3 regions of the Streptomyces sp. NPDC043861 genome follow, and region 2 is predicted to be linked to each of the others. Evidence: riboswitches for the same ligand, from Rfam matches in the RefSeq annotation. Region 2 holds a riboswitch; each other region holds the start of a gene.
What was found. A riboswitch is a leader RNA that binds a small molecule or an ion and turns the genes downstream of it on or off. The one in region 2 is predicted to bind cobalamin.

Region 1 (6,459 bases), on a different contig from region 2:
GCTCAGCCACCACAGAGAGACGGCGTCACGCTCCAGCACCTCTGCCAGAGCAGCGCGTTGTGCCTGCTCGGGACTTGAGCCGGCGGCAGTGCCCGCAAGGATCGGGTAGTTGGTGGGCGGCTCGTCGCGGTGCGCACCGCGGAAGTAGTTGACGTAGGCCAACGACGCGGGAACGAGGACGTCCTCCCCGTCGACGAGATCCGTGCCCGGCACCCAGGCGATCTCCAGGTTGCCGCACCGCGCATGACGAGAAAAGCTCACCCGCCTCACCGCAGGCGGGATCCATGGCGTCGCGGCCGGATCGCCGCCGCATACGGATGGTCCTGGATCACCTCATTCCGAGAGGATCGCCGGGGATCACGGTGATGTGCGGTACCCCGGTACGGGGATGCGGTACGACTTCCGCATCGACGCGGTAGACCTCGGCGAGGAGCTCTGACGTGAGGACCTCCCCGGGGGACCCGGTGGCCACCACACGACCGCCGTCCATCACGCAGATGCGGTCGCAGAACGCCGCGGCCAGGTTGAGGTCGTGCAGGGCGACGACCGCCGTCACGCCGAGCCGGCGGACGAGGCGCAGCGTGTCGAGCTGGTGCCGCAGGTCCAGGTGGTTGGTCGGCTCGTCCAGCACCATCGTCCCGGCGCGCTGGGCCAGCGCACGGGCAATGAGCACCCGCTGCTTCTCGCCGCCCGAAAGCCGGCTGAAAGGGGCGTGCGCCAGCCCGGCGGCGTCGAGTTCGCCCAGCGCGCCCATGACGATGGCGCGGTCGTCGGCGTCGTCGCCCTCGAAGGCACGTTTGTGCGGAGTGCGGCCCATGGCCACGACGTCGTACACCGAGAGCTCGAAGTCCCCGGCCGACTCCTGCAGGACTGCCGCCAGCCGGCGTGCGAGGTTCTTCCCGGACATCCGCCGGACGTCCTCGCCGTCCAGCACCACCCGCCCCGAAGTGGGGCGCAGCGCCCGGTACACCGTGCGCAACAGGGTCGACTTGCCTGCGCCGTTGGGGCCGACGAGCCCCACCATCTCGGTGGGAGCCACCTGAAGTGTCACCCGGTCCACCAGCGTCCGCCCGTCCACGACGACCGAAACGCTCTCTGCGGCCAGCATGCCCGGCGCCGTGGTGGCCGTGGTCGTCCGCGTCATGCGGACCTCCGTCGCATCAGCCACAGGAAGAAGGGCCCGCCGACCAAGGCGGTGAGGATGCCCACGGGTATCTCCTCCGGGCTCACGACGGTGCGCGCCGCCAGATCCGCGGCGATGAGGAACGCGGCACCGAGCAGTGCTGCGGCGGGCAGCGCACGGCGGTGGTCGGCCCCGACGACCAGCCGCACCACGTGCGGCATGATCAGGCCGACGAAACCGATCTGGCCGCTGACGGCGACGATCGTGCCGATCATGACGGCGACCAGGGTGAACAGTGCGGCACGGAAGCGGTGCACGTCCAGGCCGAGGGCCACGGCGGCCTCCTCCCCCGCGAGCAGGAGGTTGAGCGGGCGGCAGACCCCGAGCAGGACGGCCGTACCGAGGAGGACGGCACCGGCGGGAATCCACACCACCGTCCAGGTAGTGCCGGCCAGTCCGCCGAGCATCCAGCGCAGCGCCGACTGCGTCTTGTGCGGGTCGTTGGACGTGACGACCAGGAGGCTGGCGAGCGCGGACAGCACCTCGGCCGTCGCCACGCCTGCCAGGACAAGCCGCACGGTCGTCATCCGCCCGCCGGACCGGGCCAGGAAGTAAACGGCGACCAGAGCTGCGAGAGCGCCGAGGAACGCGGCCACCGGCAGGGAGAACACACCGAACAGGGTGACGTTGAAGACGAGGACCAGCACCGCACCGACCGATGCGCCCGACGAAACGCCGAGCAGCATCGGGTCCGCGAGGGGGTTGCGCACAAGTGCTTGCAGCGCCATTCCCGACACCGCCAGGCCCGCGCCCACCACGCCCGACAGCAGCACCCGGGGCAACCGGACGTCGATGACGATCGTCTCGCGGACCGGTGTCCAGGTCGGTTCGGCGAGCGAAGGGTGCAGCCGGTGCAGCAGGATGCCCCAGACCTGGTCGGCCGGGACACTGATGGACCCGGCCGCGATCCCGAAGGTGGCCGCGACGGCCAGCAGCGCGGCGAGCAGTACGAGGACGAGCGGGTAGGGGATCCCCGGGCGGCGAACGGCGGCGGCACCCGCCGCCGTTCGCCCGCTCGTCGGGCCACGCGCCCCGGTCGTCCCTTGCGTATCCGTCGCCTCCGCCACACCCGTGGCGTCGGTCACTTGAACCGGTCCGGGTGAACCTGGCGGGCCAAGGACTCCACACCGGACGGCACCCGGACGCCCAGCACCGTGGACGAGAGCGGCAGCACCGCGAACCGCCTGTTCTTGACGGCGGGTACGTCCTTCAGCGCCGGGTTCGCGAGGAGGAACTTCTTCTTGTCCTCGACGGGTTGGTCGCCGTAGTCGTAGATGACGATCACCTCGGGCGCGCGCTCGGCCACCTGCTCGAACGACACGTCACCGAACGCCTTGTCCAGGTCGGCGAAGAGGTTCACCCCACCGGCCTGCTTGATCATCTCGTTGCCGATGCCCGCACCGCCCGCGGTGAAGGCGGTCTTGTCACCGCTGTCGTACACGAAGGTCTTCACCGGGGTGACTCCGGCGAGCTTGTCCTCGACCGTGTCCAGCGTGACGTGGAGCTCCTTGAGCTGCCGCTCCGCCCGGTCCGGCACGCCGAAGATCTTCGCCACGTTCCGGATCTCCTGGTCCATCGTGGCCATCGTCACCGGCCCGGACGGGCACTCCTCGATGTTCAGATAGGAGTTGACCCCCGCCTTGGAGAGGGCGTCGCGGCTGCGTCCTTCCTTCTCGTCGAATGTGCTGGCGAAACCGCCGTAGGCCACGTCCGGTTCGGCGGCGAGCAGCGTCTCGAACGAGGGGTACTCCTTCGCCAGGACCTTGATCCCGTCGTAGGCGTCCCGGTACTTCGGGAGGATCTTGTCATCGAGATAGGCGGTGCCCACCATCGAGTCCTGCAGCCCCAGTGCCAGCATGACCTCGGTCGCGTGCTGGTTCAGCGACACCGCGCGCTGCGGGGGACGCTGATAGGTCGTCTTCACACCGCAGTTGGACACGGTGACCGGGAAACCCTTGGCAGCGGAGTCCGCCGACGGGGCGTCGTCCCGGGTCACGGTGCCGCCGCAGCCGGATATCAGTACGGCAGCGGCCATGGCCGACAGCAGGGATGTCGGGCGCTTGCCCATCAAGGATCCTCTCACCGCAGGGTGGTCCTGAACGGTCCGGACGGTGGTCCGGTGGCTGGTCGGAATCGGGACTCGTCGGAGGACGCCCGGTCCGGCGTGGGAATGTGCGGGGCGTGTTCGGGTCAGCCGGCGTCGGGGAGTGCCCTGGACCGGACGCGCCGTGGCGGGGTGAAGGCGTAGAGCTCGAGGATGTCCGGCAGCGCGGCGAGGCCCGGTCCGCCGGCCCGTACCCAGGCGGCGATGTCCTCGGTCGCCGCCGCGTCGTTGACGAGACCGAACCAGGCCGGCCTGCCGCCCGCGGCGCGGCCCTCGGACGAGGGCTGCACGACGATCACGTTCGCCTGGTCGCACACGTCGAGACAGTCGGAGACACGAACCGGCGCGTCCATGGCGAGACGCGCGGTCTGCTCCCGATGATCGACGCCGGTCACCTTGGGGCTGCCGCAGCAGCAGTCCCTGCACACCACGATCCGGCACGGAACGGAACCGGCAGGTGACGGTCTCCTGGGCATTCCGACAAACGCTCCTCTCCGGGGAAATCCGCCCCAGTCACTTCGAGGAGGCGACCGCGTGAGTCTCCTGGCTCTCGGGTCAGTGCTCGTCCCGGCCTTCCCACCCGCATGGGGGCAGTGGTCTGTTCGGGATCCGCTCGCCGATCACAGTGGCGGGACCGCGCCGGATTCACACCGGCTTCCTCGTTCCGCCGTCGCCTATTCGCGGGACATCATGACAGAAAGACTCTCCACGTCATAAGTCCGCGGTCGGACCGCCCGGGGGGAACGGCGGCACGCGGCCCCCGGGAGCGAGCGACGTGCGCCTCCGTGGGGCTCACGCGCGCCCTGTACAAACAGGCCGGTCCGTGGTCACATCGAGCGGCCCGCCCCCTGCTCAGCCTGTCGGCCCGGCCCTGGTCGGTGGACCAACCCCGGCAGCTCCCTCGCCTGGCTGCCGGGCGCGCCCTTCACCGAACCATGGCAGCGCGGCATCGCCTTCGACTTCGCGACGTCACTGGGCCGGGGACACCGGGGCGGGCCATCACCGGCTTCATCCGCGTCACCTTCGCCGGGCCGGCTGTCCTGACGACCTTCCGCCGCACGGTCCGCAAGGCCCGCCTACAAGGAAGCGACCGAGCGCGGGTGGGTGCGCACACGGCCGGGACAACGGAGCGGCCGGGCGCGGGTGATGCGCCGTCGGCGCATCCCTGGCGCGGCGCCCCCTCCTGAGCCGTCGGCAGCGAGAGCCCGGTCCGGTCACCGGCACCTGAGCATGCATCAGTCCAGTCCGCGTCCGATCGGGGGAATGCGGACCCGCACCCGCGCTCCTCCAGCGCAGTAAGGGGAGCAATCCGACCATGACTGTTACCGCGAACATCGACACCACCCGCCGGGTGGCGACACTCATCAACGTCTTCACTGTCGCACCCGACCGCCAGGCCGAGCTCATCGCGCTGCTGGCGCGCGCCACCGAGGAAACGATGAAGCACCAACCCGGCTTCGTCTGTGCCAACTTTCATGCCTCCCAGGACGGCGAGCGCGTCATCAACTACGCCCAATGGGAGTCCGAGGCGCACTACCATGCGATGCTCACCGACCCGGAGGCCCGCGCCCACATGGACCAGGCAGCGACGATCGCGACGGACGCACAGCCGCGGCTGTACCGGGTCGAGTCAGTGCACGCCAAGTGAGGTGCGAGCACGGCATTCAGATCCCGTCCGGGAAGAGCAACCCAGCCGGTCGACGCTCACGCATGACCCTCAACGACCGTGCCACCGCCGAGCGTGGGGCCCGGAACATCACCGCATGACTGCGTGAGCACCGCCGATGGTGCCGCACCGCAGGAACTCGCCGCTGCCACCGGTGCCGGCGTCCCGTGAGTGACGGACCGGATCGTGCCCGCTGAGGCTCGCCTCGGCCCGACGCCGGGCCGATGGGCCGGGAGCCGACGGGGGCCGACGGGGCGGGGCATCGAGCGCGGTCAAGGCATCGACCGGAACTTGGCACGGCACGCCGCGAGCGAAGCAGGCGCAGGAAGGTCCGTGACACACGGGTGCTCCCCTCCCATGGAGTCGGCCACCAGCTGTCCCGAGTTCCCGGAAAGCCGTGACGGGCCGGGGCATTGAGGGCGGTGGAGGGAGCACGCAAGCACACCCGCCATGCCTCGTGCCCCGGTGGGCCGTGCCTGTGCGCATCGCCCCTCCGCGCACGGGGTATCCCGCAAGCAGTCCCTGCGGTCGCCGGCAAGCCGGTGCTCCGCACCCCTGGAGGTGGAAAGCATGACCGACATCAGCGGGCTGGAGCCTGTGGCGACGTTCTGCGGAAAGTGCGACTGCGGCTGTCCGCAGCTGTTCGTGGACCCCCGCGCCCCCATCGAGCGCCGGATCGTCCTGACCGACGATTTCGGACAGCGTGTGCAGATGAGCGCCGACCAGTTCTCCTCGCTGGTCGACGATGCGAAGAACGGCAAACTCGACGGCATCGCCCTGGCCTGACAACGGCGGGACTTACGAGACCGGAGGCCAGGACGTATGGGCCCGCCCTGGCCTCCACGCATGCCCCGGGGCAGGCTCGGTTCGACTCGAGCTCCGTTCGAGGCTCACGGCAGTGGCCCCGAGCAGCCGGCCGACGGTGACGGCGCCTGCTCGAGTACGGCCCCATGAGCACCGCCCCGTCCCGCGTCGGGCCGTCCCTCATGCCGTCGGCAGCCGCCTGCCGACGGTGTGGGCCACAGCCCTGGCGCGGGCCACCGGACGCGCGGTCGCCCCGCCGATCGCACGGCGCGCGGAACGATGTCCCCTGACCGCCGCATGACGCGAACGGTGGGCCAAGGACGGCTTGCCGTGCGTGTCGGCAACGGCGATCAGCAGGCCTCCCAGCATGGACAGGTCCGTGCAGAGGTGGCTCCGCAGCCGCGCACGTTCCTCCGGGTCCTCCGGCGTGCGGTACCGGTCCTCGGCCGACATGGTCGCGGCCAGGGTGAGGGCGAGAGCCGACGCGGACAGACGGGGGAAACGGCCCAGGGCCATCAGCACACCCGCGCCGACCTGCACGGCGCCGTTGATACGTGCCCATTGCCCGGGGTCCTGGGGAAGCGCCGGGATCCGTGCCGCGAGCGGCAGGGCCACCGGCACGAACGCCGGGGCCGCGGAGTCCGGGTGACGCAGCAGCTGAAAACCGCCCGTGATGAAAGCGGATGCCAGCAGCGGACGGGC
Region 2 (6,459 bases):
CGCGCCGGGGCGGCGCGGACGAGCCGCTGGCCGCGGAGATCGCATCCGCCAACACCGGCCTCGCCGCCCTCCAGCTGTGCGCCGCCCGCGGCGTCCCTCTGGGCGATCTGGTGGCCGAGGCGGCCCGGGACCAGGCCCTCGGAGTGCTCAGGGGGGCACCGGTCACGGTGGACGTGGTGTGCATCGACCGTGCCGGGACGGTGGTGGGCCGTTCGTCACCGAAGGGCCCGCGGGGCTGACCGGGCACCGGAGGAGGCCCGAGGCCCGGATCGGGCTGGATCGGTGCGCGGGGCACGCGAGCCCGGCAAGATCCAAACGAGACGCCCTGGTGGCTCCCACTGACACCAGGGGGAGGAGGGGGCGCGGTCCCGGGCCGAACCCGGGACCGTGGGCCCGGGGTCAGCTCCGCGGATCCGGCTCCGGCTCCGGGTAGGTCCGCGGGGTCCAGACGATCTCCTCGCCCGATCCCCTCCGCACCGTACGGCTCCGGGACGAACCGACCAGCAGCAGCGTCCTCATGTCGACCACCGCCGGGTCGAGTTCGGCGAGGCGCACGATCCGTACGCTCTCCTCCGGACCGCCGACATCGCGGGCCACGACCACGGGCGTGTCCGGTGCACGGTGTTCCAGCAGCAGTTCACGGGCCTTGGCCACCTGCCAGGTGCGGCTGCGCGAGCCCGGGTTGTAGAGGGCCAGCACGAGATCGGCGGAGGCAGCCGCCCGCAGGCGCTCCGCGATGACCTCCCACGGCTTGAGCCGGTCCGAGAGCGAGATCGTCGCGTAGTCGTGGCCCAGCGGTGCACCGGCGCGGGCCGCCGCGGCGTTCGCCGCGGTCACACCCGGCAGGACACGCACGGGCACGCCCCGGTACGGCTCCTCGGACGCGACCTCCAGCACCGCCGTGGCCATCGCGAAGACCCCGGGGTCGCCGCCGGACACGACGGCGACGCGCCGCCCGCGCCGTGCGAGGTCCAGGGCGAGCTCGGCGCGCTCCGACTCCACCTTGTTGTCGGAGCCGTGGCGGCGCTGGCCGGGGCGGGCCGGTACCCGCTCCAGGTAGGTCGTGTAGCCGACGAGGTCGTCGGCGGATGCGAGCGCCCCCCGGGTCTCGGGCGTGAGCCAGAGCGGGCCCGCGGGGCCGGTGCCGACGACGACGACCTCGCCCTCGGCGCGGGCGGCCGGAGGCACTTCGTCGACCCGGCTCGGCAGCACCGCGACCGAGAAGTACGGCACCGACTCCGGGTCCACGTCCGCCAGATGTTCCGTGCGCTCGCCCTCCATCGTGGCCCGCTCCACGTAGTGCGCGTCGTCCAGCCGGCCCGCGCGGTCCAGAGCACGGCGCACCGCCGGGAACGTACGTCCCAGCTTCATGACCACCGCCGAGTCGGTCGAGGCGATACGGGCCGTCAGCTCCTCCTCCGGCAGGGTGCCGGGGATGATCGTCAGCACTTCCTCGGCCTCCACCAGCGGCTTGCCGAGCCGGGCGGCGGCCGCACTCACCGAGGTGACGCCGGGGACGACCTCGGTCGGATAGCGATGGGCCAGGCGCTTGTGCATGTGCTGGTAGGACCCGTAGAAGAGCGGGTCGCCCTCCGCCAGCACGGCCACGGTCCGTCCGGCGTCGAGGTGCGCCGCGAGCCGCTCGGCGGCCTCCTCGTAGAAGTCGTCGAGCGCACCCCGGTAGCCACCGGGGTGGTCGGTGGTCTCGACCGTGATCGGATACATCAGGCGCTCTTCGATGTGGTCGGAGCGCAGGTGCTTCGCCACGATCGAGCGGGCGATGGAACGGCCGTGGCGGGCACAGTGGTACGCCACGACGTCCGCCTCCGCGATGACCTCGACCGCTCGCAGGGTCATCAGGGACGGGTCGCCGGGGCCGAGCCCGACGCCGTACAGCCGGCCGCGCTTCTCGGTGCTCATTCCGCCTCACTCGCCATTGCGTTGATCGCCGCGGCCGCCATGGCGCTGCCGCCGCGCCGCCCGCGCACCACCAGGTGGTCCAGTTCCGAACCGTGAGCGGCGAGCGCGTCCTTGGACTCGGCCGCGCCGATGAAACCGACCGGGACGCCGATGACGGCGGCGGGGCGGGGCGCCCCCTCCTTGATCATCTCCAGGAGCCGGAAGAGGGCGGTGGGTGCGTTGCCGACGGCGACGACCGCTCCGTCGAGACGGTCGCGCCACAGCTCCAGGGCGGCGGCGCTGCGAGTGGTGCCCAGTTCGGCGGCGAGCGCCGGCACGGACGGGTCGGAGAGCGTGCAGATCACGTCGTTGTCGGCGGGCAGCCGCTTGCGCGTGACTCCGCTCGCCACCATCTGGGCGTCGCACAGGACGGGGGCACCCGCGCGCAGGGCCGCACGGCCGCGGGCCACCACCTCGGGCGAATAGGCGAGATCGCGGACGAGATCGACCATGCCGCAGGCGTGGATCATCCGCACCGCGACCTGGCTGACATCCGCGGGGAGCGCGGCGAGGTCGGCTTCGGCGCGGATGGTGGCAAAGGACTGGCGGTAGATCTCCGCCCCGTCCTTCTCGTAGTCGAACACTCTGCTCTCGCTCATTTCGTCGTCGTACGGGTACGGGTGTGGGTACGTGCCCTGGCCACGGCGTCCTCGAGTTGTGCGGGTGACGTCACGGGTACGCCGACCCCGTGCACGCTCACGCGGTAGCTGCCGTCGCCGGTGGCCACGACGTCCACGTACTCCTCCTGCGGATGGCCGCATCTGCGCTCGCAGCCCGACCAGTACACGGGCAGTGCGCCCGGTCGGGCCTTCGCGTCGGCTCTGACGTCGGCCAGGGACTTGGCGCATCCGGGCCGTCCGGTACAGGCGCCGACGCCGTACCAGGGGGAGTCGGCGCTGGTGATCAGTCCGGCGCCGGCCAGCCGCGCAAGGCGTGCCCGCGCCGCTTCGCGATCGGCGAATCCGGTCACGACGATCCCGCGCCACGGGGTGAGCCGTACCTCGCCCGAGGGCTCGGGAAACAGTGCGCGGACCTGCGCGACGGTGAGCCGACCGAGCGGCGCGGCGACGGAAACGGTCCAACGGCCGGGCCCTTCGACGACCCCGGGCCGGGGGCCCCGCCCTCCGGGCACGCCCGGCAGCGGACCGTCACCGTCGGCGGTGACCGCGTGCCCGTCCTCCGGTGGGCCGGGTGGCCGGGCCGGTTCCGCCGGGATGCCCGCCCTTTCCAGATATGCGCCGAGCGCCATGTCCTGTGCGGCAGGCAGCTCCCCGACGCGCCAGGCGCCCGTGCCGGCCGCGGCGGCCGCGGCGAGGAAGGCTTCGGCGGCGGCGACGGCCGCCCGCGGGGCATCGGCGGCGGGGACGCGGAAGGCGGCCTTCCCGGCCCGCACGACGGCCGAGTCGCGCATCCGGTCGCCCGCCGGGTTGCCCGCCCGGTCGCCCGGCTCTGCGAGCAAGGTCACATCGGCGCCGAGCCCGGACACATCGCCACGCCCGTCGTCCAGAGCGAACAGGAACCGGCCTGAGAGGCCGGCCGCCCATCCGGTCGCGCACAGCAGTGCGTCCAGTTCGCGGGTCCACAACTGCACGTCCGCGCAACCGAGTCCGTCCAGGCCGGCGAGCGGTGAGGCCACGATGTTCCGCACCCGCTCATGGGTCTCGGTCGGCAGCAGGCCGGTCTCCCGCAGCAAGCTCGCGAGCCGCGCTCCGCACGCCTCCCCCAGGCCCCGCAGCTCGACGTTCCCCCGTGAGGTGATGCTGAGCGACCCGTCGCCCAGCGACTCCGCCGCATCGGCCAGGACTGAGAACTGACGAAACGTCAAAAGCCCGCCGGGCAGGCGCAGTCGGGCTAGCAGCCCGTCGTCCGCCGCATGCAGCCGCAGTGCGCCGGGGCAGGCGTCGCCCCGGTCCCGTATGCGAGGTTCGCCCGGGTCTGCTGGGGTTGAGGGAGTGGGCGGCATGGCGGCGAGCATACCCACGTCCTTCCAGGTGGCCCCCCTCCTGGCAGCGGGCAGCCTCTACTATGCAGACGGCACAGGGTCCCAGGACCCTAGGGAGGAAGCCCGGTGGGAATCCGGCGCGGTCCCGCCACTGTGAGCCAGGCCTCGTCCACGGGGTCCGGTGAGTCAGGAACTCCCGCCGTCCTCACGACCACCCGGGGCGCGGACACCCCGAGGAAGGCCTGGCGCACGCCATGATCCTGCTGTTGTCGACCTCCGACACCGACCTGCTCAGTGCCCGTGCGGCCGGGGGCCCGGTCGAGTACCGGTTCGCCAACCCCTCGCGGCTCCCGCTCGACGAGCTGCCCGCCCTGCTGGACGGCGCCGACCTCGTCGTCGTACGCCTTCTCGGCGGAATCCGCGCCTGGCAGGAGGGCCTCGACATCCTGCTCGCCCAGCAGAAGCCGGTCGTCGTCCTCAGCGGTGAACAGGCTCCCGACGCCCAGCTGATGGAGGCGTCCACCGTCCCCATCGGCATCGCGGCCGAGGCGCATGCCTATCTCGCCCACGGCGGTCCGGACAATCTGGAACAGCTCGCCCGTTTCCTGTCCGACACGGTCGTGCTGACGGGCCACGGATTCGAACCGCCGGCCTCCGCGCCCACCTGGGGCCACCTGGACCGCGAGACGAGGAGCGCTTCGGGCCCCACGGTCGCCGTGCTCTACTACCGCGCCCACCACATGAGCGGCAACACCGCCTTCGTCGGCACTCTCTGCGACGCCATCGAGGACGCGGGCGCCCAGGCCCTCCCCCTCTACGTCGCCTCCCTGCGCGCCCCCGAGCCCGAACTCCTCGACCGGCTGCGGGGCGCCGACGCCATCGTCACCACTGTCCTCGCCGCGGGCGGCACCCGCCCCGCCGAAGCGCAGGCCGGCGGCGACGACGAGTCCTGGGACGCGGGCGCGCTCGCCTCCCTCGACGTGCCGGTGCTGCAGGCCCTGTGCCTGACCGGGACGCGCAGTGCCTGGGAGGAGAACGACGAAGGGCTGTCCCCGCTGGACGCCGCCAGCCAGGTCGCCGTGCCCGAGTTCGACGGGCGCCTGATCACCGTCCCGTTCTCCTTCAAGGAGATCGACGAGGACGGCCTCCCGGCGTATGTCGCCGACCCCGAGCGGGCCGCCCGTGTCGCCGGTATCGCCGTGCGCCACGCCCGGCTGCGCCACATCCCGAACGCCGAGAAGCGCCTCGCCCTGGTGCTGTCCGCGTATCCGACCAAGCACTCCCGCATCGGCAACGCGGTGGGCCTCGACACCCCCGCGTCCGCCGTCTCCCTCCTGCGCCGCCTGCGCTCGGAGGGGTACGACTTCGGTGCCGAGGAGGAGGTGCCCGGCCTGGAGTCGGGCGACGGCGACGAGCTGATCCGCGCGCTCATCGAGGCGGGCGGCCACGACCAGGACTGGCTCACCGAGGAGCAGCTCGCCCGCAACCCGGTCCGTATCCCGGCCGCCGACTACAGGCGCTGGTACGCCACGTTGCCCGCCGAACTGCGCGAGCACGTCGAGGAGCACTGGGGCCCCGCGCCCGGCGAGATGTTCCTGGACCGGTCCCGCAACCCCGAGGGCGACATCGTGCTCGCCGCGCTGCGCCGCGGGAACCTCCTGATCGTCATCCAGCCCCCACGCGGCTTCGGCGAGAACCCGATCGCGATCTACCACGACCCCGATCTGCCGCCCTCGCACCACTACCTCGCCGCCTACCGCTGGATCGCCGCCTCCGCCGACGACGGCGGCTTCGGCGCCGACGCGATGATCCACCTCGGCAAGCACGGGAACCTGGAGTGGCTGCCCGGCAAGAACGCGGGCCTGTCCGCCGCCTGCGCCCCCGACGCGGCGCTGGGCGATCTGCCGCTGATCTACCCGTTCCTGGTCAACGACCCGGGCGAGGGCACCCAGGCCAAGCGCCGGGTGCACGCCACCCTCATCGACCATCTCGTCCCGCCGATGGCCCGCGCCGACTCGTACGGCGACATCGCGAGGCTCGAGCAACTGCTCGACGAGTACGCGCAGATCTCCTCCATGGACCCGGCGAAGCTCCCGGCCATCCGCGCCCAGATCTGGACCCTGATCCAGGCGGCGAAGCTGGACCACGACCTGGGTATGGACGACCGGCCCGACGACGACGGCTTCGACGACTTCCTGCTCCATGTCGACGGCTGGCTGTGCGAGGTCAAGGACGCCCAGATCCGGGACGGTCTGCATGTCCTCGGCGGCGCTCCGACCGGACCCGAGCGGGTCAACCTCGTCCTCTCCATCCTCCGCGCCCGTCAGATCTGGGGCGGTACGGCCGCGCTGCCCGGACTGCGCGAAGCCCTCGGCCTCGACGAGTCCGCGGCCACCCGTACCACCGCCGACGAGGCTGAGGCCGCCGCCCGTGCCCTGGTCGAGGCGATGGAGGCGGCCGACTGGGACCTGGCCGCCGTCGCCTCCGTGGCGGAGGGGCACGGAAAGGCCGTCGCCGACATCCTGGCCTTCGCCGCCCGCGAGGTCGTCCCGCGGCTG
Region 3 (6,459 bases), on a different contig from region 2:
CGACGACGGCGAGACGCTTGCGCAGCCGGGTGGGGGCGAGGACCAGCTCGGTCTCGTGACAGGCGCGCGGGTTGACGAGACACGATGTGATCTTGCCGCTGAAGGTGTGGTCCAGACAGGCCTGGTTGCAGCCGATGCAGGTGTTGATCGTCTCGGCGCGGTCCTCCTGCGCCTTCACCACGAACTCCGGGTCGGCCAGGAAGGGCCGCGCCATCGAGACCATGTCCGCGCGCCCCTCGGCGAGCATCCGCTCGGCCACCTCGGGCGTGTTGATCCGGTTGCTGGTGACTAGGGGCACCGAGACCGAGCCCATCAGCCTCTGCGTCACCCAGGTGTATGCGCCGCGCGGCACGGAGGTCGCGATGGTCGGAATGCGGGCCTCGTGCCACCCGATGCCGGTGTTGATGATCGTCGCACCGGCTGCCTCGATCTCCTTCGCCAGCGCCACGACCTCGTCCAGCGAGGAACCGCCGGGCACCAGGTCCAGCATCGAGAGCCGGTAGATGATGATGAAGTCGTCGCCCACCCGCTCGCGCGTGCGGCGGACGATCTCGCGCGGGAAGCGGGTCCGGTTGGCGTACGAGCCGCCCCAGCGGTCCTCGCGCCGGTTCGTGGCCGCGGCGATGAACTCGTTGATGAGGTAGCCCTCCGAGCCCATGATCTCGACGCCGTCGTATCCGGCGGACTTCGCCAGCTCCGCGGCCCGCACGTAGTCCTCGACCGTCTGCTCGACCTCTTCTTCGCTGAGGGCGTGCGGGACGAACGGGCTGATCGGCGCCTGGAGCGCACTGGGCGCAACGAGCTGCGGGTGGTACGCGTACCGGCCGAAATGCAGGATCTGCATCGCGATCCGGCCGCCTGCGGCATGCACCGCGTCGGTCACCGTACGGTGCTGAGCCGCCTCCGCCTCGGTGGTGAGCTTGGCGCCGCCCTCATAGGGACGTCCCTGGTCGTTGGGGGCGATGCCACCGGTCACGATCAGTCCCACACCGCCACGTGCACGGGCGGCGTAGAAGGCGGCCATCCGCTCGAAACCGTTCTCCGCCTCCTCCAGACCGATGTGCATGGAGCCCATCAGCACCCGGTTCGGGAGCGTGGTGAACCCGAGGTCGAGCGGGCTCAGCAGATGCGGGTACGGGGTCATCCGGCGCCTCCTCGCGCAGTGTCGTCGTCCCAGTTGTAGACCGTCGGAGGAGGGTTGTGCAACAAGTTGCATAAGGCTGGGGGAGTGAGCTGCGCTACGCGACCGGGCTGAGGACGCCTCCGAAGCGGACAGAGGCACGGCAAAAGCGTGCAGAGGGGTGCGAAGGCCGAAAAACTGGCCCGGAAAGGTGCAGGGCGGAGGCGGGGAGGGCCCGCCGCAGGACGTAGGCGGGGACGAAACCCGCCGGGGCCGGGACGCACGACGCGTCCCGGCCCCAGACCCGGGACCGGCCTGGCGTCGCCGCCCGGCGGACTCCCCGGTACCGGACGTCGGGCGTCCGGCAGGGGAGTGCGGCTCGCCTACGAACCCGGCCGTGCCACCGCCCAGCGGTCCAGCTCCTCAGGGGTCCGTGGCCCGGGCGCGGCCGGGCCGAGCAGGCCATGGGTGCGCAGTACTTCCGCCACCGCCATCGCCCATGGGCGCCGCAGCCGCGCCGCGTCCAGCAGCTCCTGGTCGGCGAGCAGCTCCGCGATCGGCCCGGTCCGCAGACCGGACGGGGACAGCACTGCGGCGTCGTCGGCCCAGCGGAGGGCGAGATCCACGTCGTGCGTGGCCATCACCACGGTGGTCCCGCTCCTGCGCAGTCGGTCCAGCACCTCGAGCAACCGTTCCTGGCCGTGCGGATCGAGACCGGCGGTCGGTTCGTCCAGGATCAGTACGCGCGGCCGCATCGCCAGGGCCCCCGCGATCGCCGCGCGTTTGCGCTGGCCGTACGAGAGCAGATGCGTCGGCCGGTCCTCGAGCGCGGTGATGTCCAGCGCCTCCAGCGACTCGGCGACCCGGGCCCGGACCTCGTCCTGGGGAAGCCCGAGATTCATGGGTCCGAACGACACGTCCTGGCCCACGGACGCGGCGAACAGCTGGTCGTCGGGGTCCTGCACGACCAGCTGCACGGTCGTCCGGAGCCGGGTCAGCCCGCCACGGTCGTAGGACACCGGCGCGCCGTCCAGCAGCAGCCGGCCCCGGCCGCACCGAAGCCCGCCGCTCAGCAGCCGCAGCAGCGTCGTCTTTCCGCTGCCGTTGCGGCCCAGCAGTGCCAGCGAGCGCCCGGCAGGGACCGCGAAGTCCACGTCGCCGAGCACCTGGGGGCCGTCGGCGTACGCGTATCCCACGCCGTCCAGCTCCACCACGGCCGATGCGGACCGGATCCTCGTGGACGCAGTCATGACAGGGACCTTTCCAGTACGAGGGTGAGAGCCACGATTCCCGCGAGAAGCACGCCCGTGGCCGTCAGGAAGCGCACGGAAACCGATGCCTGCGGCACCAGGACCCGCAGGTTCCCGTCGTAACCGCGCCCGGCGAGTCCCGTCTGCAGCCGGTGCGCGCGGTCGAAGGCGCGGACGAACGCGGTCGCCCCGAGGCCCGCGAGGGAACGCCAGGTCGCTGCGCGGGTGGTGTGGCCGAGCCTGGCGGCCTGCGCCTGGCGGATCCGGCTCACCGAGTCGAGGAGCAGAAAGCTGATCCGGTACATGACGAGGGCGACATCGACCACAGGCGCCGGCACGCCCGCACGCACCAGCCGGGGCAGTACGTCGGACACCGGCGTGGTGAACGCGAACAGCAACACCCCGAGGGACGCCGCCGATGTGCGCAGCAGCAGCCGCCCCGCGTGCAGCGGCCCGTCGGGAGCAAGAGCCACCACACCGTCGGGCCCGCCCACCGCGAACAGCAGCGGCACCGCTCCGGTGACACAGAAGCCGAGCGGAATGCGCCAAGCCCGCCACAACTGATGCAGCGTCACCCCGGCGGGCCCGAGCAGCACCACCACGGTGACGGCCGCGACCAGCACGGCGCCGGGCCAGGGCGGCAGTGAGACGGCACAGACGGTCAGTCCCAGCCCGAGCACCGCCTTCTCGCATGGATGACGGCGGCGCCAGCGACTGCTGTGCGCCGCCGCGTCGATCGGCAGCATCGGCGGTTACGCCGTGGTCCGGCCGGCGGGGGAGTCCGCTTCCTCGGTGGCCGTGGTCGATGCGCCGTGTGCCTCCGCACGGGCCTCGCCCTGGCGGCGCCCCTTGCGCAGTCCGAAGTAGTACGCCAGTACCCCCGCGCCGAGCGCCGCCTGCAGGGCGAACAGCGCCGATTCGATCTCCCCCGAGGGGGGCTCGTACAGCGGGGCGAACCAGGGCTCGTAGTCCGGCTGCAGCTCGGTGATCGCCGTCTCCGCCTCGGCATCGGCGCCGGTGAACGGCTCCTCCTTGTGGTCACCCAGCCCCAGCACGAGCGGAAGTACCGCCAGCGCGGCCACGAGCGCCAGAAGCAGTGCGTTGATCTTCGTGTTGCGGTTCATCGGGCAGCGGTCTCCTTCGTCTTGCCCTGCTCGCCGCCCTGGAGCAGCACACCGAGGCGGGTCAGCTCACCTCGGCTGGACTGCACCAGAAGGCGCATCACCAGCACGGTGAGCAGGCCCTCGCTGACCGCGAGCGGGATCTGGGTGACGGCGAAGATGCCGCCGAACTTGGCGAGCGCGCCGGGGACGCCACTGCTCGGGTCGGGGAACGCCAGCGCCAGCTGCACGCTGGTGACGCAGTACGTGGAGAGGTCGGCCACGAACGCGCCGCAGAACACGCTCACCATCACCGGCAGTTCGAACCGCCGCAGCATCCGGTACACCGCATATCCGGCCCATGGGCCGACGATCGCCATGGAGAAGACGTTGGCGCCGAGAGTGGTGAGGCCCCCGTGCGCCAGCAACAGCGCCTGGAACAGCAGCGTGATGGTGCCGAGCACCGCCATGATCGGTGGTCTGAACAGGATCGCGCCGAGACCGGTGCCCGTGGGATGGGAGCAACTGCCCGTCACCGAGGGAATCTTGAGCGCCGACAGTACGAAGGTGAAGGCACCGGATGCGCCGAGCAGCAGAGTCGACTCGGGGTTGGCTTTTACCTCCCGGGTGAGTGCCCTCACTCCGTGGATCACGAACGGGGCGGACGCGGCGCCCCAGGCGGCCGCGTGCAACGGGGGCAGATACCCCTCGGCTATATGCATGGTTGGGGAGACCCTCTCCAGCACCTCGTGGATGGACAACGCGCCCTGGCCGGTCTCCTGGCTGACGGGTCCTGCCGCCCGGGCTCCGCCTTCCCGGACGTCGAGGTCTCCCTCGGCGATCCAGTGGCTTCCTTGCGGATGGAGCCGGACTTCCCGATCACAGTGGCGAGGGCCGCACCGGTACTCCACCGGTTTCCCGTTCACCAAGGCGGTGCGACATTAGTGCTTTGACCAGGTACATCACAAGCCGCGCACGGATGCGCAACGTCACACCTTTCGGTATGCGTACGCCTCCGTGGCCGCCGCTTCCACCGCATCCAGGTCGCCGCCCGCCGAGGCGGTGACGAGCGCCGCGACCGCCCCTTCGACGAAGGGCGCGTCCACCAACCTGGTGTCCCGGGGCAGTTCGTCCCCCAGGGCGAGCAGGGTCTTCACCGTGAGTACGGCACTGCCGAGGTCCGTCAGCACCGCGACGCCGGCGCCCCGGTCCACCTCCTCCGCGGCCCTGGTGATCAGCTCCGAGCTGGTGCCGAGCCCGCCGTCCGGTGTACCGCCGGCAGCCGCGACCGGGGCGGTTTCGCCGCCGCCCGCGAGCCCCCTGGCGAGATCGGCGACCGATGCCGCGACCTCCGCGCTGTGCGAGACGAGGACTATCCCGACGGGACTCACGAGGACTCCTCGGCAGCGGGCCCGGCCTCCGCATCGGCCAGGGCGGCGATCAGCAGCGCGGAGGACGTCGCTCCCGGATCCTGGTGCCCGATGCTGCGCTCGCCGAGGTAGCTCGCCCTGCCCTTGCGCGCCAGCATGGGCACGGTGGCGAGTGCGCCCCGCTCGGCGGCCTCCCGGGCGGCGGCGAAGGACTCGTCCATCGCCTCCACGGCCGGCTCCAGCGCGTCCAGCATCGTCTTGTCGCCGGCCTTCGCCCCACCGAGCTGTGCCACGGCGGCGACGCCGGCGCGCAGCGCATCGGTGAGCTGCTGGGGCGACACCTCGGCGGCGTCGCCGAGCGCCTTGCCCGTACGCCGCAGCAGCGTTCCGTACAGCGGCCCCGACGCCCCGCCGACCGTCGAGATCAACTGCCGTCCGGACAGGACCAGTACGGCTCCGGGGGTGTCCGGCGACTCCTTCTCCAGAGCGGCCTTGACCGCGGTGAAGCCACGCTGCAGATTGGCGCCGTGGTCCGCGTCGCCGATGGGTGAGTCGAGCTCGGTGAGGTGTGCCGCCTCACGGTCCACGGCGGCGGCTCCTAGGTCCATCCACCTGCGGAAGAACCCGGTGTCCAGCACACGGCCTCCTTCGTTCTGCCCCATGGATCAGCGTCCCCACCGCAGCGCCGGGGTCTGTACCGGCGCATCCCACAGCCGCAGCAGCTCCTCGTCCATCGCGCAGATCGTCACCGAGCAGCCGGCCATGTCGAGCGAGGTCACATAGTTTCCGACGAGCGTACGGGCCACCGGCACACCCCGCTCGCCGAGCAAACGGTGCACCTCCGCGTTGAACCCGTACAGCTCCAGCAGGGGGGTCGCGCCCATGCCGTTGACGAGCACCAGGACCGGGCTGGACGGCTTGAGGTCCTCCAGCACCGCGTCGACCGCGAAGTCGGCGATCTCCCGCGACGTCATCATGGCCCGGCGCTCGCGCCCCGGCTCGCCATGGATGCCGATGCCCAGTTCCAGCTCGCCGGGCGGGAGGTCGAACGTCGGAGTCCCCTTGGCCGGCGTGGTCACCGCGCTCAGCGCCACTCCGAAGCTCCGCGAACGCGTGTTCACCTCGCGGGCGATCGACGCGACACGCTCGAGCGGGGCGCCCTCCTCGGCCGCGGCACCCGCCATCTTCTCGACGAACAGGGTCGCGCCCGTTCCGCGCCTGCCTGCCGTGTACAGGCTGTCCGTCACCGCCACGTCATCGTTCACCAGGACCTTGGCCACCTGGACTCCTTCGTCCTCGGCCAACTCGGCGGCCATGTCGAAGTTCAGGACGTCACCCGTGTAGTTCTTGACGACGAACAGCACACCGGCCCCGCTGTCGACGGCGGCCGCGGCGCGCGCCATCTGATCGGGCACCGGTGAGGTGAACACCTCTCCGGGACAGGCCGCGGACAGCATTCCCGGCCCGACGAAGCCGCCGTGAAGCGGCTCATGCCCGGATCCGCCCCCGGAGATCAGTGCCACCGTCCCGGCCACGGGCGCGTCCCCGCGCACCACGATCCGGTTCTCGACGTCGACCGTGAGTTCGGGATGTGCGGCGGCCATACCGCGCAGGGCATC

Region 1: another riboswitch for cobalamin. It lies ahead of AC068D_RS27080 ((2Fe-2S) ferredoxin domain-containing protein); the one in region 2 lies ahead of cobN (cobaltochelatase subunit CobN).
Region 3: another riboswitch for cobalamin. It lies ahead of AC068D_RS31855 (energy-coupling factor ABC transporter permease); the one in region 2 lies ahead of cobN (cobaltochelatase subunit CobN).

What each region holds. Positions count from the first base shown of each region.
Region 1 is NZ_JBWKDP010000013.1:160,914-167,372, reverse strand. Features, by position in the region: gene AC068D_RS27100 (YcaO-like family protein) at 1-261, opposite strand, end outside; gene AC068D_RS27095 (ABC transporter ATP-binding protein) at 329-1,144, opposite strand; gene AC068D_RS27090 (FecCD family ABC transporter permease) at 1,141-2,268, opposite strand; gene AC068D_RS27085 (ABC transporter substrate-binding protein) at 2,265-3,254, opposite strand; gene AC068D_RS27080 ((2Fe-2S) ferredoxin domain-containing protein) at 3,374-3,763, opposite strand; cobalamin riboswitch at 3,804-3,993, opposite strand; gene AC068D_RS27075 (antibiotic biosynthesis monooxygenase family protein) at 4,603-4,935, shown strand; gene AC068D_RS27070 (hypothetical protein) at 5,524-5,739, shown strand; gene AC068D_RS27065 (DoxX family protein) at 5,938-6,459, opposite strand, start outside.
Region 2 is NZ_JBWKDP010000003.1:487,334-493,792, forward strand. Features, by position in the region: gene AC068D_RS09815 (cobalt-precorrin-5B (C(1))-methyltransferase) at 1-239, shown strand, start outside; gene AC068D_RS09820 (precorrin-2 C(20)-methyltransferase) at 400-1,920, opposite strand; gene AC068D_RS09825 (precorrin-8X methylmutase) at 1,917-2,558, opposite strand; gene AC068D_RS09830 (cobalamin biosynthesis protein CobG) at 2,555-3,922, opposite strand; cobalamin riboswitch at 3,978-4,116, shown strand; gene cobN (cobaltochelatase subunit CobN) at 4,156-6,459, shown strand, end outside.
Region 3 is NZ_JBWKDP010000018.1:123,628-130,086, reverse strand. Features, by position in the region: gene AC068D_RS31875 (oxidoreductase) at 1-1,144, opposite strand, end outside; gene AC068D_RS31870 (energy-coupling factor ABC transporter ATP-binding protein) at 1,504-2,370, opposite strand; gene cbiQ (cobalt ECF transporter T component CbiQ) at 2,367-3,116, opposite strand; gene AC068D_RS31860 (energy-coupling factor ABC transporter substrate-binding protein) at 3,123-3,494, opposite strand; gene AC068D_RS31855 (energy-coupling factor ABC transporter permease) at 3,491-4,192, opposite strand; cobalamin riboswitch at 4,223-4,442, opposite strand; gene dhaM (dihydroxyacetone kinase phosphoryl donor subunit DhaM) at 4,460-4,861, opposite strand; gene dhaL (dihydroxyacetone kinase subunit DhaL) at 4,858-5,478, opposite strand; gene dhaK (dihydroxyacetone kinase subunit DhaK) at 5,506-6,459, opposite strand, start outside.